DNA from 3 places in the Lactobacillus gasseri ATCC 33323 genome. Region 1 is predicted to be linked to each of the others. Evidence: predicted binding sites of a transcription regulator. Region 1 holds the regulator's gene; each other region holds the start of a gene.

Evidence for each region. Region 1 encodes HrcA, which represses chaperone genes, less so after heat shock. Its sites were predicted from a motif close to TTAGCACTCNNNNNNNNNGAGTGCTAA; they were not measured.
Region 2: a site for HrcA is predicted at 2,711-2,737, ahead of clpP (ATP-dependent Clp endopeptidase proteolytic subunit ClpP). Genes of this name have one in related genera too.
Region 3: a site for HrcA is predicted at 1,018-1,044, ahead of LGAS_RS08895 (ATP-dependent Clp protease ATP-binding subunit). Genes of this name have one in related genera too.

Annotation. Positions count from the first base shown of each region.
Region 1 is NC_008530.1:799,291-804,719, forward strand. Features, by position in the region: gene truB (tRNA pseudouridine(55) synthase TruB) at 1-336, shown strand, start outside; gene ribF (riboflavin biosynthesis protein RibF) at 349-1,287, shown strand; gene abc-f (ribosomal protection-like ABC-F family protein) at 1,539-3,044, shown strand; gene LGAS_RS04030 (GyrI-like domain-containing protein) at 3,068-3,694, shown strand; gene hrcA (heat-inducible transcriptional repressor HrcA) at 3,834-4,892, shown strand; gene grpE (nucleotide exchange factor GrpE) at 4,904-5,429, shown strand, end outside.
Region 2 is NC_008530.1:1,301,044-1,306,472, reverse strand. Features, by position in the region: gene rapZ (RNase adapter RapZ) at 1-47, shown strand, start outside; gene LGAS_RS06450 (gluconeogenesis factor YvcK family protein) at 64-1,101, shown strand; gene whiA (DNA-binding protein WhiA) at 1,105-2,046, shown strand; gene clpP (ATP-dependent Clp endopeptidase proteolytic subunit ClpP) at 2,101-2,688, opposite strand; gene LGAS_RS06435 (APC family permease) at 2,830-4,278, opposite strand; gene LGAS_RS06430 (sugar-binding transcriptional regulator) at 4,711-5,429, shown strand, end outside.
Region 3 is NC_008530.1:1,793,488-1,798,916, reverse strand. Features, by position in the region: partial or broken gene LGAS_RS08900 (alpha/beta hydrolase) at 1-822, shown strand, start outside; gene LGAS_RS08895 (ATP-dependent Clp protease ATP-binding subunit) at 1,076-3,193, shown strand; gene LGAS_RS08890 (APC family permease) at 3,321-4,718, shown strand; rRNA gene LGAS_RS08885 (16S ribosomal RNA) at 5,149-5,429, shown strand, end outside.

The DNA of each region.
Region 1 (5,429 bases):
TTAGGTGAAGAATTAGGTGTACCTGCTGTAATGACTAGTCTTACGCGAACTAGTAGTTCAGGCTATGACTTAAATCAAGCTGTAGATTTAGAAACAATTGAAGCAGAAATAGATACTCCAGGAAAATGGCTTCAGCCAATTGATAGCTTTTTTGCTGAATTACCTCAACTTCAACTTTCGCCAGATCAATTTAAACGGGTTTCAAACGGTGCAAGCATTAGTTTAAATACCAGTTATGCTAAGGTCGCTTTGGTTTATAATGGTCATATAAAAGCTATTTATCGGCGACAAGGAAAAATCTATCGCCCTGAGATGATGCTTTTAAAAAATGAATAGCGAGAGTAAAAAATGAAAGTAATAACATTAGATTATCCGATCTCTGCACCTATCACAAAGCAAAAGGTAATCTTAACGTTAGGTTTTTTTGATGGGGTGCATATTGGACATCAGAAACTTATTAAGGATGCAAAATTAATAGCCAAGGAGAAGAAGTTGCCGTTAATGGTAATGACTTTTGATAAGCATCCTAAAGAGATATACAAAAATGATCATAAATTTGTCTATTTAGAAACAGCCCGCGAAAAAGAACAAAAGATGGAAAAGCTGGGGGTAGATTATTTAGTAATTATTAAATTTACTAAAAAATTTAGTCAGCTTAAACCGCAAGATTTTGTTGATCAAGTAATTATGAAACTCAAAGCAGATACAGTTGTTGTAGGTTTTGATTATACATATGGTCCAAAAGATATTGCTAATGTAGAAAATCTACCTAAGTTTGCACAAGGCAGGTTTCAAATTATGGTGGAGCCTAAGCAATCAATTGATAAGATTAAAGTTGGTTCCACCTATATTAGAAAGGCCATCCAACATGGAAATGTTGAATTAGCTGCAGCTTTACTTGGCCAGCCATATGAAACCTCAGGTATCATTGTTCATGGTTTTAGAAGAGGACATAAAATTGGATTTCCAACGGCCAATCTCGAAATTTCTGGTGCTAAAGTTTTACCTGCTGAAGGGGTTTATGCCACTAGAGCTAAAATAAATGGAAAATGGCATGATGCAATGACTAGTGTTGGCTATAATGAAACTTTTAAAACAAATCACGGCTTAACAATTGAAACCAATATTTTCAATTTTGATGAAGAAGCCTATGGTAAGCCATTGACTTTATCTTGGTACAAGTTTATTCGTTCAAATAAAAAATTTTCTGGAATAGAAGAATTATCACGTCAACTGGATCAAGATAAGCGAAATATTAAGCAGTATTTTTATGATTTAGAAAAATAATTATTTAAATTATAATTGATGTGATATAATATCTTTATCAATTGAAATCTAATATTGAAAGAAGGTTACGCCATTGCGTTTTTAATCTTGCAAAATAGCATAGTTGAATTTTAATAAATATTTTCTCTTTTATAAGGGACGACTGTGCGCTTTTGACAAGATTAAACGTAGATGGGATATCTTCTTTTTTGCTTAATGAGGAGAAAGTCTACACTTGTCAAGAGTGTAGGCTTTTTTCGTGAGGTGATTATATGAGCAATATTAAGATTTCAAACCTTTCTTTTAAGTATTCAGATAGTATTGAAAATATTTTTAATAATCTAAACTTAGATTTGGATAGTAGTTGGAAATTAGGGCTTGTCGGCAGAAATGGTAGAGGAAAAACAACTTTTTTGAATCTGTTACAAGGAAAACTGCAAGGAACAGGAGCAATTCAATCTAAACTTGAATTTAATTACTTTCCTCTTAATGTGAAAAATAAAGAACAATTGACTCTCTATGCTTTAGAAGAACACGTTCAATTTGACCAATGGGAACTTGAACGTGAATTGAATTTAATGCAAGTAGACACTAATCTTATTTGGCAACCTTTTAATACTCTAAGTGGAGGAGAACAGACCAAGGTGTTGTTAGCTCTATCTTTTATTAATAAGGATGCTTTTCCTCTTATTGATGAGCCAACTAATCATTTAGACGAAAAGTCGCGAATACAAGTGGTTAGATATTTGCAAAAGCATTCACAAGGCTATATTGTTGTAAGTCATGATCGAGATTTTCTAAATCAGATAACTAATCATATTCTTGCAATTGAACATACAGAGATTCATTTATATCAGGGAAATTATGCTAGTTATGAAGATACTAAAGAAAAGCGTGATAAATTTAATCAGGAGAAAAATGAAAAACTTCGTGGTCAAATCAAAGCTTTAAATGAAAGTAGACAGCGCATTAAAGGATATTCACTTCAATCAGAGAATAATAAAAAAGCTAGTGCCCATAAAAATGAGATTCATGCAGATATTAATAAAGGTTTTTTTGGTCATAAAGCGGCTAAAATAATGAAAAGATCTAAGAACATTGAAAGAAGAATGGATAAAGATATTCAGGATAGAAAGGGCTTAATGACAAATGTTGAATCTGTACCAGAATTAGAGATGAATTTTCAACCAAATTATCATTCGACTTTATTAGAGACTCGACATTTAGATCTAAAAGTTAAAGATAAAAAGTTATTTAAAGACTTAAATTTAATCATTAGAAATCGAGGGATTGTTTCCCTTGAAGGTAAAAATGGAGCCGGAAAGTCTACTTTTTTGAAAAGCATTTTAAATAAGAGTACAGATGTAACTTATCAAGGAATTTTAAATTTAACTAATGGCTTAAGGGTTTCCTATTTACCACAAGACTTCGTAGAGTATTCAGGTACTTTGGCAGAATTTTCTCAAAAGGAACATTTGTCTTATGAGAAAATACTTAATGTACTTAGGAAAATGGGCTTTCCTAGATCAAGTTTTGAGACGAGAATTGAAGAAATGAGCATTGGTCAGCAAAAAAGAGTATCCATTGCTAAGTCATTAGTTGAAGAGGCAGACTTTTATCTATGGGATGAACCAGCAAATTACCTGGATGTGTTTAACCAAGATCAATTAATTGATGTTTTAAGAAAGACAAAGCCAGCAATGTTGTTAGTTGAACATGATGAGTATTTTATTAGTCAAGTAGCAAGTAAACGGATAGAATTAAAGATAGTTGATTAGTAAACGATATAGAGAGAATAAAAATGGCATTTGATTATAAAAAAGAATATAAAAATTTGTATCATCCTAAAAAGCAGCCTGAAATTATTAGGGTCCCTAAAATGAATTATATTGCAGTTTCAGGAAGTGGAGACCCTAATCAGGAAGATGGGACTTATCAAAAGGCTTTAGGATTACTTTATGGACTTGCTTATACTATCAAGATGAGTAAAAAAGGTGAGCATAAAATTCCAGGATACTTCGATTATGTAGTGCCACCACTTGAAGGATTATGGTGGTCAAAAGATCAGCAGAAGATTGATTATGCTCATAAAGAAAATTTTGCCTGGATATCAATGATTCGATTGCCGGATTTTGTTACAAAGAAAGAATTTGATTGGGCAATTAAGACAGCTACTGAGAAGAAAAAACAAGATTTCTCTCAAGCCAAATTTTTTACTTATGATGAGGGACTTTGTGTTCAGATAATGCACACCGGTAGTTATGATAATGAGCCTGCCACAATTGAAGAGATGCATCAATTTGTAAAAAAAGAAAATTATCAGATAGATATTCAAAATCCACGTTATCATCATGAAATATATTTAAGCGATCCAAGAAGAACTAAGACTGAAAGGCTTAAAACTGTAATTAGATTACCAATTAAATAATTAAGGCAAGCACTTGTTGCTTGCTTTTTTTATAAAAAATAAATTTAATTAGCACTCTACTTGAACAATTGCTAAGTTATGGTATCATATTAATTGTTAGCACAAGAGAAAGAAGAGTGCTAATGATGGGGGCGAGAAAATGTTGACTGAACGGCAAGAACTTATTTTAAAGACTATTATCATGGACTTTACTCAGTCTCATGAGCCGGTAGGTTCTAAGACCGTGATGAATCAACTGCCTGTCAAGGTCTCAAGTGCTACAGTTCGAAATGAAATGGCGGCACTAGAAGAAAAGGGACTGCTTGAAAAGACTCACTCTTCAAGTGGGAGAATTCCTTCGACTGCTGGTTATCGATATTACTTAGATCATTTGATTAATCCAGTAAAGATACCAGCATCCGTCTATAACCGAATTATTTATCAATTAGACCAACCCTTTCAACAAGTTAATGAAATCGTACAAGAAGCTGCAAAAATTCTGTCTGATTTAACTAATTACACTGCTTTTGCCGCAGGTCCCGAAACTCGTTCGGTTAAAGTAACTGGTTTTAGGATCGTTCCTCTTTCAAGCCATCAAGTGATGGCAATATTAGTTACGGATGACGGTAATGTAAAGAATCAAATCTATACTTTACCGCATCATACAAATGGGGAAGAGATTGAAAAAGCAGTTCGACTAATTAATGATCAATTAGTTGGAAAGCCACTTAGTTCAGTTAATGAAGTGTTACTTAAGAGAATTGCAGATCATCTGGTTGCTGGAGGCTCAGCACCTGAAATTTTGGATTTGCTTCAAGATGTTATTAAGGATGCTGCTAGTGAGCAAATGTATGTAGATGGTCAGATTAATCTTTTGAGTAATTATGAGAGCGATGATTTAGCTAAAGTTAAATCTCTCTACAAATTAATTGATCAAAATGATGCTATTTCAAGCTTGATTGGTTTTAATCCTAAAGATGAAATTAAAAATGATTCAAAGTCGAAAGTTCAAGTTAAGTTAGGCTCTGAATTGCAATCAGATTTACTTGAAGATTATAGTTTGTTGACTGCACAATATAGCGTTGGTAAGTACGGTAAAGGAACAATAGCACTACTTGGACCAACTAACATGCCATACTCGCAGATGATCGGATTACTCGAGTATTTTAGGAACGAACTAGCAAAGAAATTGTTAGATTATTATGGTAGATTTAAGTAAGGAGGTTAGCTGTGAGTAAAGAAGAGTTTCCGCATGAAAAAGATTTAAAAGACGAGGTGACCCCGGATAAGGCACCAAAGAAAGATCCCAAAGCAGCTTCGAAAGAGGAAGTTAAGGAAGATCCAGCAAAAGATTATGAAAAAGAAATCGCTGAATTAAGTGCTAAGAACAAGGATCTTGAAGATAAATACCTACGTAGTGAGGCTGAGATCCAGAATATGCAGGCACGTTATGCAAAAGAGCGTGCACAATTGATTAAATATGAATCTCAAAGCCTTGCTAAAGAAGTTTTGCCAGCAATGGATAACTTAGAACGCGCGTTAGCTGTTAAGGCAGATGATGAGGCAGCTAAGCAACTCCAAAAAGGTGTTCAGATGACGCTCGATTCATTAGTTAAATCAATGAAAGATCAGGGAATCACTGAAATTAAAGCCGAGGGTGAAACTTTTGATCCTGCACTCCATCAAGCTGTTCAAACTGTTGCAGCAGAAAACGATGATCAGAAGGATCACGTAGTTAAAGTTTTACAAAAAGGAT
Region 2 (5,429 bases), 500 kb from region 1:
CTGTTGATATTTCCCATCGAGAAATTAGTCGTTATATTGGACAATAAAGGAGATTGTTGGGAGATGGCGTACGGAGAAAATAAAATTGTACGTGTCATTCGCGGACGTCGCCCTAAGATTGTTGTTATTGGTGGTGGAACAGGGTTACCTGTTATTTTGAATGCTTTAAAAGAACAAAATGCCGATATAACAGCTATTGTAACTGTGGCAGACGATGGTGGATCATCAGGTGCAATTAGAGATTATATTAATGTGGTGCCACCAGGCGACATTAGAAATGTGTTAGTTTCCTTATCTGACTTACCACAGGAAGAAAAAGATATTTTTCAATATCGCTTTAATTCGTCTGACTCATTTTTTGCAGGGCATGCGATTGGAAATTTAATTATTGCTGCTTTGGATGAAATGCAGGGGAATATTTTTGATGCTGTTCAATCATTATCAAGAATGATGCGAATTGATGGTCGAATTTTCCCTGCTTCAAATGAGCCTTTAACTTTAAATGCAGAATTTATTGACGGAACAACTGAAGCTGGTGAAACAGAAATCACTTCAAAGGATAAGCGCATAAAACGTGTATGGGTAACTGATACCGATTCTGACGATGAGCCGAAAGCAGTTTTGCCAGTTTTAGCCGCAATTATGCAAGCGGACGCAGTAGTTTTAGGGCCAGGTAGCTTATTTACTTCAATTTTACCTAATTTGATGATTTCTAATTTAGGGGATGCTGTGAGACAAACTAAGGCTGAAGTGATTTATATCTGTAATATCATGACGCAACAAGGTGAAACAGATCATTTCACGGCAGCGGAACACGTTCAAGTTATTAATGATCATTTAGGTGGTCACTATATTAATACGGCCTTGGTTAATGGGGCTAAAATTGACATGAGTAAGTTTAATCCAGCCGATTATGATGCCTATCTTGAACCGGTAAGAAATGATTTCGCTGGATTACGGGCTCAAGATTGCCGCGTAATTACAGCTGACTTTATTGATCAGCATAGTGGATTAGTTTTTCATGATGGTAAAAAAGTAGCCGATGAAATTTTGAATTTGGCTTTTGAAGCATATTGCCGCAGAAAAAAGGAACAGGATTAGTTAATGGTTTCATACGCAAGTGATGTAAAAAAAGAACTTACTAGTCTGCCAGTTCATCCAGAACATGCTAAGGCAGAACTAGCGGCTTTTTTGCGAATGAACGGGGTACTTAGTCTTCATGATCATCAATTTAGTCTAGATATCACAACTGAAAATCCAGCTATTGCAAGAAGAATATTTTCTTTAATTAAAACTGCTTATGGAATCGAGCCACTGTTAATTGTTTCTAAGAAAATGAAGTTAAAGAAAAATTATCAATATTTAGTTAGACTTCAAAAACAAGTTCATGAAATTTTAAGCGATTTAGAGATATTTGACAGTGATAATGGCTTGATTACCGGAATTCCTGAGAAGATTATGACCTCAGAACAAAGGGCAATGTCTTATTTAAGAGGAGCTTTCTTAGCAGCTGGAAGTGTGAATAATCCTGAAACGAGTCGATATCATTTAGAGATTTATTCTCTTTATGAAAATCATAATAATGATTTACTAAAGTTAATGAATAGTTTCTTTTATTTAAATGCAAAAGCTACGAAAAGACGTAATGGATATATTGTATATTTGAAAGAGGCTGAAAAAATTGGTGATTTTCTACATATTGTAGGTGCCGTCAATGCAATGCTAGCATTTGAAGACTTAAGAATTATGCGAGATATGCGTAATTCAGTGAATCGATTAGTAAATTGCGATACAGCAAATTTGAAAAAGACTGCGAATGCAGCAGCTAAGCAGGTTGAGGATATTCAACTAATTGAGAAAAAAGTTGGGTTAGAAAATTTACCAGAAAAATTAGCAATCTTAGCACATTTTAGGCTGACGCATCCTGAACTTTCACTCAAAGAAGTTGCAGCTCAAGTACCAGATGGTCCAATTTCAAAGTCAGGAGTTAACCACCGTTTTCAAAAAATTCGTGAAATGGCACAACAGCTAAAAGAAGAAAATTAGTCAAAAAAAATAGAGCTCACGACAGATGTGAGCTCTATTTTTTGTTAAATTAAACTAATCTTTCTTTTGGTTAACCAAAATTTCATCAATTAGACCATAGTCTTTAGCTTCTTCTGCAGATAAGTAATTATCACGTTCAGTATCTTTAAGAATCTTATCAAGAGGTTGACCAGTAGTTTCATGTAGAATTTGGTTAAGCTTCTTACGACTCTTCAAGATTTCATTAGCTGCAATTTGAATGTCTGTTTGTTGACCTTGTGCACCACCTAAAGGTTGGTGAATAAGAACTGTTGAATTTGGTAATGCAAAACGTTTACCCTTAGTTCCGCTAGTTAAAAGAATTGAAGCCATTGAAGCAGCCATACCGATTGCAATTGTAGATACATCTGACTTAATAAAGTTCATTGTGTCCATAATTGCAAGACCAGAGGTAATAACACCACCTGGAGAGTTAATGTATAGAGAAATATCTTTAGTATTGTCTTGTGCATCTAAGAATAAAAGTTGAGCGATGATTGAGTTGGCCATTTGGTCGTTAATCTCACCGCTAAGCATAATGATTCTATCTTTTAATAATCTTGAGTAAATGTCGTAAGCACGTTCACCACGTGCAGTTTGTTCAATAACTGTAGGTACGAGCATTAATTTTACCTCCTAAACAAAATTAGCACTCTGATAAGTACAGTGCTAATTAAATCACTTACTTTTAATCATGTCAACTAATCAAACTTAATTTTATGTAGAAAAAATGAGCGATATGACAATCATATCGCTCATTTGAAGTTACTTCATTAATGGGTTAGTGCCATCTTCTCTTTTTTTGATTGCTGGCAAAATTAAGCCTAAAACAATCAAGATAATTGGAGTAATGATGTTAAGGAATAGGGTAAATGGATCTGGTGAGTAGATTCCTAAAATACAACATGCTGCTGTAACAATAAAACACCATATTCCAGCTGTGTAAGCCAGTCCTTGATTCTTGGTCATTTGGTAAGAAGTATCAAACTTCTTTTGTTGCTTTCTAAGTGCAATATATGCTGCGAAGACCCATAAATAACGCATTGGCATTGTAGTTGAATTTAATTTAACTAATTGAGCCATAACCGCTTGTGCATCAGGCAATAAAGCTTGTGCTGCAATTAACCCCCCTGAAAGAATTACAACCATCCAGATACCATTGATGTAAGCACCATGTTTATTTATCTTAAGAAGTTTCTTAGGAATGAAGTTTTTGGCTTCTTTACTACCTAGTAGCATTCTTAAAGGAGCATCAATACTGATAACTAAAGTAGAGAATTGACCAATAACGTTACACCATGAATAAATATACATAAACAAACCACCAACATGGTAATATTCTCCTAAACGTTGAAAGGCCATGTATGCACCGTTTGAAATATATTCATTTAGATTACTGTTAACAACTTTAGGATCAAACATTAAAGCCATAGCAAAAGTTCCTAAAATTGCAGAAACCATAACCATAATTGCTAAAGCCATCATTGCTTTTGGAAAGTTTTTGGTTGGATTTTTAACCTTGTTTACATAAGGAGATATTTTCTCACATCCACCAACAGCAAAAACTAAGATTGAAAGAGATGTTAAATATTTAAGGTTGAATGTTGGCATTAAACTCTTCCAATTAAAATTGATTGAATAATATCCTGCATGTGGGTTAATTGCTGGTGCAGCAAACATCATAATAATGAATAAAATTGACATAATAAACATTGATGATCCAGCGATAGTAGCCAAACTTTTAAGTACTGGAATACCTTTAGTAGTAACCCAGCAGAAAAAGAGGAAGACTACTAAAGTAGCGAATTGAGTCCAAGCAGTTGGAAGACCATCGTACCATTTAGTGTTGCCAAAGATTCCCCACGCCATGGCTCTTAAACCACCAGTACCTTTACTTGAAATATATACTACGTGGCAGGCCCAATATGTCCAACCTGCATAATAAGCCCACTTGGCACCCATAGTGGCATTAACCCATGAGGAAACACCACCATTAGCATTTTTAAAGGTTGCACCTAGTTCTCCAACCATTAATGCATAGGGAACAAAGTATAGTAGGAACATTAATATCCAACTGAATACAACTTTGGTACCGTCGAAGTAAACATACCCGTTAACAACGTTACCGAAGCCCCAAACAGTTGAAAATGCCATCATCGCTAGCGTTGGCCAGAGCATTTTTTTGGCATTAGACTTTTTTTCTTCTTCGATCATAAAATAACCTTTCTGTCTATGTACATAATTAACGCCAAATTTAATTATAACGAAAATGCTTACAGATGATAGATTTTTTCTAAATAAAGTGAAAAAATACAAAAAAGACAGCCAGATTGACTGACTGTCTTGTACTATGCGCCCCCTGAGAGTCGAACTCAGATTTTAAGAACCGGAATCTTACGTGCGATCCATTACACTAAGGGCACGACAAACTAAAATAAGTATATCAAAAAAAGAAGAAAGTACAAATTAATTATTCTGAAGGATATATCTTGAATTTAAAAAAAGATATTGCTATACTAAAAAATGTCGAGAGAGAAATGTGAATCTGAAGTTAATCAATTCGCGTCTCTCTAATATTTTTAAGCTTTTTGGGTCGCCAACCGTCATGTAGCGGTATCAATTTTGACCCAATAGAGGGAGCGAGCAATGGACTCGGATTTAACCTTGTTGCAAAGCTTAGTTCCTGATGTTTTAAAAATAATTCGGCAACGTTTTCTTGTTCTTGAACAGATTTCGCTGTTAGCTCCAGTTGGGCGACGAGTTGTTGCTAAAAAATTAGGATTAAGCGAGCGCAATGTGCGAACTGAAACTGATTATTTACGACAGTTAGGTCTGATCAATATTCAGAGCTATGGGATGGAATTAACTGATAAAGGAAAGAGAACTTTAAAAGAAGCCGCTCCATTAATTGATCGTTTATTCAATGCAAGTCAAACTGAAATTGAATTGGCACAGAAATTGGGTATTGATCGAGCAATTATTGTTCCAGGTGATATGGATCGTCAAGAGCGTGTAGTTGATTTGATGGGCGAACAACTTAATTCTGCTCTAGATCTTCTTTTACCGCTAGGAAAAAGTATTATTACCGTATTAGGTGGTACTACAGTTGCTGGAGTAGCTCGTCATCTTTCTCCTAAATTAAGTCGCTATCGCGATTTATTGTTTGTTCCTGGAAGGGGAGCAGTTGGAGAAAGTGTTGAAATTCAAAGCAATACTGTAGCTCAGATGATGGCATCTGAAACGGGAGGCAGGCACAAAGGCCTATATCTTCCAGAAAATGTATCATCTGAAGCCTTGACTTTATTACTTCAAGACACAGATATTGCGAATGCGATTTCAAACATTTATAATAGTGATATGGTGAT
Region 3 (5,429 bases), 900 kb from region 1:
GATCAAAAGTGCCAATCATGATTTAGCTGAGAGACGAAAATCACAAATGTCACCAGTCATTATGATTCCCGGCTCTAGTGCCACGACTGAACGGTTTAATGAATTAGTTAATTTACTGAATAAAGGTACTTTTAAAAAGCATAGTTTACTGAAAATTCAGGTTAAAAAAGATGGAACGCTAAAATATAGTGGAAAAATCAATCGTAATGATAATGAACCCTTTATTGTTGTAGGTTTTGAAAACAATCATGATGGCTATGCTAATATCAAAAAACAAGCTGGTTGGTTTGATGAAGCATTTGCGCAACTTAGTCAGCAATACAAATTTAATAATTTTAAGGCTTTTGGTCATTCTAATGGGGGATTAATTTGGACTTATTGGCTAGAAAATTACTATGATGATTATAGTGATGAAATTCGTATCAAGAAATTAATGACCTTAGGTACCCCGTATAACTTTAATGAAAGTAATATTGATCATAAGACGGAAATGCTAAATGATTTTATTAAAAATCGAAAGAAAATACCAGAGAACTTAGATGTGTATTCTGTATCAGGTGGACAAAATTATGAATCTGATGGATTAGTGCCAGAAAGTAGTGTGGCTGCAGGAAAATATATTTTCCAAAATCAAGTAAAGCACTATACTACAATGACTGTTACTGGAGCGGATGCTCAGCACTCTTCATTGCCGCAGAATAAACAAGTAGTTCAGCTGATTGAACAGTATCTGCTTGAAAAGATAGTGGAGATAACGTGCAAGGAAATGGTCAAAAACCAAGAGGAAGTCGAAAAAATCAAAATAAAAATCAAAATAATTAAAAGATTGGAAAAATAATAAAAATAAATAATTTAGAAACAAAACTAACATACTAATTCACAAATTATTTAGGCACAATGTACTTTAAAACATACATTGTGCCTATTTTATTCACAAATTAAAATAATCTGTGGAAAAAATATGATATAATATTTGGCTTTCTGTGGATAACCTGTTATAATAAAAAATGTGAGTAGTTAGCACTCATTAGTTGTAAGTGCTAAAATTTTTGAGAATATGAGGAGTGTGTAAAGCATGGCATACTTTGACAATGGAAACTACAATTTTGACGATTTGTTTAATGAATTAAACAGAGACTTTTTCAATGATGGAAGAATGTCTAATGGTCAACAACCAATGAGATATAGTGCTGGTCAAGCACCACAACAAGGAGCACAAAATGGCCAACAACAAAAGGAAAAGCCAATTGGTGTTGATTTAACTGAACAAGCTAAAAAGGGTAAATATGATCCTGTCATTGGACGTACAGCTGTTATTGACCAAGTTATTGAAATTTTAAGTAGACGTAAGAAGAACAATCCTGTTTTAACTGGACCTGCTGGTGTTGGTAAAACTTCAGTAGTTGAAGGTTTAGCTCAAAGAATCGTTGATGGAGACGTTCCTGAAAAACTTAAGAACGCCCACATCATTGAATTGAACATTAATGAGTTAGTTGCAGGTACTTCTCTTCGTGGTAGTTTTGAAGAAAAATTAAAGAAGATTATTGATAAAGCTAAAGGCGACAAGAACGTTATTCTCTTTATCGATGAATTACATAATATTGTTGGTGCAGGTTCTACTGATTCAGAAAACAATTCTGGGGATGCTGCTAACATTTTGAAGCCAGCATTAGCAAGTGGTGAAATTCGTGTAATTGGTGCAACTACTACTAGTGAATACCAACAAATCGAAAAGGATCCAGCTTTAGCTAGAAGATTCCAACCAGTTCAAGTACCAGAACCAACGATTGAAGATGCTGTTCAAATTTTGAAGGGCTTAGCTCCAAGATATGAGAAGTATCACAATGTAAAATACGATCCAGAAGCATTAAAGCTTGCTGCTGAACTTTCAAACCGTTACATCAATGATCGTCATTTGCCAGATAAGGCCATTGATTTAATGGATGAAGCTGGTGCTAAGAAGTCTTTAGGAATGGATCAAAAAGATGAAACTTCAATCAAAAATAAGATTCATGCCTTAGAAGGTAAAAAGGCAGAAGCAGCTAAAAATGAAAAATACGATGAAGCTGCTAAGCTTAAGAAAGAAATTGAAGATCTTAAGAAAGACCTTAAGACTGCAGGCAAAGCTAGTGAACTTAAAGTTACACCAGAAGATATGTACTCTTTGATTCAAACTAAGACTGGTATTCCAATGAGCGAAATTAATGCAAATGAAGCTCAAAAGAATGCTAACTTAGCTGCTGACTTGAAGAAAGTTGTTATTGACCAAGATAAGGCTATTGATATCATCACTGATGCAATTGCTCGTAAGCAAGTATTTAAGGATTCTAACCGCCCAACTGGTTCATTCTTACTTACTGGTCCTACTGGTGTTGGTAAGACTGAATTGGCTAAGCAATTAGCAATTAAGTTGTTCGGCAAGGCTGATGCTTTAGTACGTTTGGACATGTCAGAATACCAAGACCAAATGGCTGTTAACAAGTTAATTGGTTCAGCACCAGGTTATGTTGGTTATGGTGAAGGCGGACAATTAACTGAAAAGATTCGTCACCAACCATATTCATTGATCTTGCTTGACGAAATTGAAAAAGCAAACCCACAAGTCTTTAATGCCTTACTTCAAATTATGGATGATGGTCGTTTGACTGATGCACAAGGCAGAACAATTTCCTTCAAGGATACTATCATCATCATGACTTCAAACGCTGGATACTCTGATAAGTTACTCAAGGGCGATGATCAAGATGCTTTACGTAAGGCACTTGAAGTTTACTTCAGACCAGAATTCTTGAACCGTCTTGATGCAATTGTGCCATTCAATTCATTGACTAGTGAAGATATGCTTAAGATCTTAGACCTTTACTTAGCTAAGATGGAGAAGTCTCTTGCTAAGAGAAACATCAAACTTCACGTTACTGCTGATGCTAAGAAGTACTTGGCTAAGAAGGGATATGATAAAGAATTTGGTGCTCGTCCATTAAGAAGAGTTGTTGAACAAGATCTTGAAACCCCAGCTGCTAAGTTAATTGTTTCTAAGCCTGATACTAAGGAAGTTAAGTTCACCATTGACGATAAGCACTTATACTTAAATGGTGAAGTACTTGAAGATGTATTGCTTGATAAAGAAACACGCGAACAAGAAAAGAAAGACGCTAAAGAAGCTGAAAAGGCAGATAAAAAAGAAAATAAATAGTTAATACTATTTTGAAAAGAGACGACGAATTAATTCGTCGTCTCTTTTTTTAATTAATTTTAATTATAGGGTAGAAATCCCGACGAAATCAGGTATAATAATTAAAAATAAATTAAGGAGAATTGGGATGAAAAATTTCTTTAAGAAAGTTCCAGTAAATACTTTTTTAAAAGCGGATTCTCGATTAACTAGACATTTAAATGCACGCGATCTAGTTGCACTGGGAATTGGAGCAGTTATTGGAACAGGTATTTTTATTTTACCTGGTCATGAAGCAGCTCAGCATGCTGGACCTGCTGTTGCAATCTCGTTTTTATTAGCGGCAATTGTTTCTGGTATGGTTGGAATGGCATATGCAGAGTTTTCTTCTGCCATGCCAGTAGCTGGATCTGCTTATTCTTTTGGCTCAGTGATTTACGGAGAAATTGTTGGCTGGATAATCGGATGGGGACTTCTACTAGAATATTTCTTGGCTGTCTCTGCCGAAGCAACAGGTTTTGCTTCTTATTTTAATAATAATATTTTAGCGCCAATTGGTATTCACTTGCCTAAGGCTCTTGAAGCGGGACCAATGGAAGGCGGAGTAATTAATCTTTCTGCAGTTTTGATTGTTTTAATTGTAGCTCTAATTTTATATCAAGGCGCTAATTTATCGAAGCGTGTAGAAAACATAGCAGTAATTATCAAGGTTGCGATTATCATTTTGTTTATTGCGATTGGACTGTTTTATATTAAGGCAGAAAATTATGTTCCTTTTTATCCGAAGAAATTTCAAACTCCTCCATTAGGAATGGGGGGAATTTCTACAGCAGCAGCGACAGTGTTCTTTGCCTTTATTGGCTTTGACGCTTTAGCAGCTAATAGTGCTGAAACTAAAGATCCTGCTAAAAATGTAGTTAAAGGAATTATGGGAACGGTAATTATTGCAGTATTACTTTATGTGAGTTTCTCTTTAGTTCTGACAGGGATGGTCAACTATAGGCAATTAAATGTTGACGATCCAGCAGCATATGCACTGAAAGTTGTTGGATTAACTGCCTGGAATAAGTTGATTACAGTTGGAGCATTAGTGGGGATTTTTACAGCAATGATTACAATGCTGCTGGGTGGATCAAGACTGCTCTATGCTTTGGGAAGAGATGGATTGCTGCCTGACTCCATGGGAAGCGTGCATGCTAAAAAGATGATTCCTGATCATGCTGTAATTGTTTCTACAGTAGTAGCAGCTATTTTTGCTGGATTAGTCCCATTGATGGAATTAGCGTCCTTAATAAATGCTGGTACTTTAATTGCTTTTGCTTTAATATCTTTTGGGATTATTCCGCTTCGTCATAGAAAAGATATTGTAAATAATGGATTCAAAATGCCACTTTATCCAGTTTTACCAGTCATATCTGGACTGTTGAGCGTATATTTCATCTGGATGCTACCAAAGATGACAAAAATTATGGTAGGAATTTGGCTAATAGCTGGAATAGTTGTATATGTAACGTATGGTGTAAAACATTCTAAGTTACAAAAATAGTAAAAGGTCTCATTTTGTGGGACCTTTTTTAGCACTCAAAAAAAATATTGCTAATTTTTAGAAAAAAGGGTTGACGAAAAGGAGAAAAGTCTGTAAAGTAATACATGCTGTTTGAGGCAAGCGCGAAGCAGAGGCAGGAAGCCAAGCAAAGAGCTTGTCAAGGGAGCAGAAAGATGATAATATTATAAAGCTGTCATTTGAGAAAGATGAGGGGCAAGAAAAATAACTTGTCAAAGCTCAAGAGACATGATATAATATAAAAGTTGTCACACGGCAACGGTAGTACCTTGAAAACTGAACAAAGTTTCGCTGAAAGTGTGCGGGATATAAAAAATCCCAAACAAAAGCGAAGTCAATTCGCAAGCAATAAATTTGAGATAACTCAAAGAAAGTTTTAGAGCTAAACGATAAAAAGCTCATTTTCAAGAAGGAAAATGAGAGTTTGATCCTGGCTCAGGACGAACGCTGGCGGCGTGCCTAATACATGCAAGTCGAGCGAGCTTGCCTAGATGAATTTGGTGCTTGCACCAGATGAAACTAGATACAAGCGAGCGGCGGACGGGTGAGTAACACGTGGGTAACCTGCCCAAGAGACTGGGATAACACCTGGAAACAGATGCTAATACCGGATAACAACACTAGACGCATGTCTAGAGTTTAAAAGATGGTTCTGCTATCACTCTTGGATGGACCTGCGGTGCATTAGCTAGT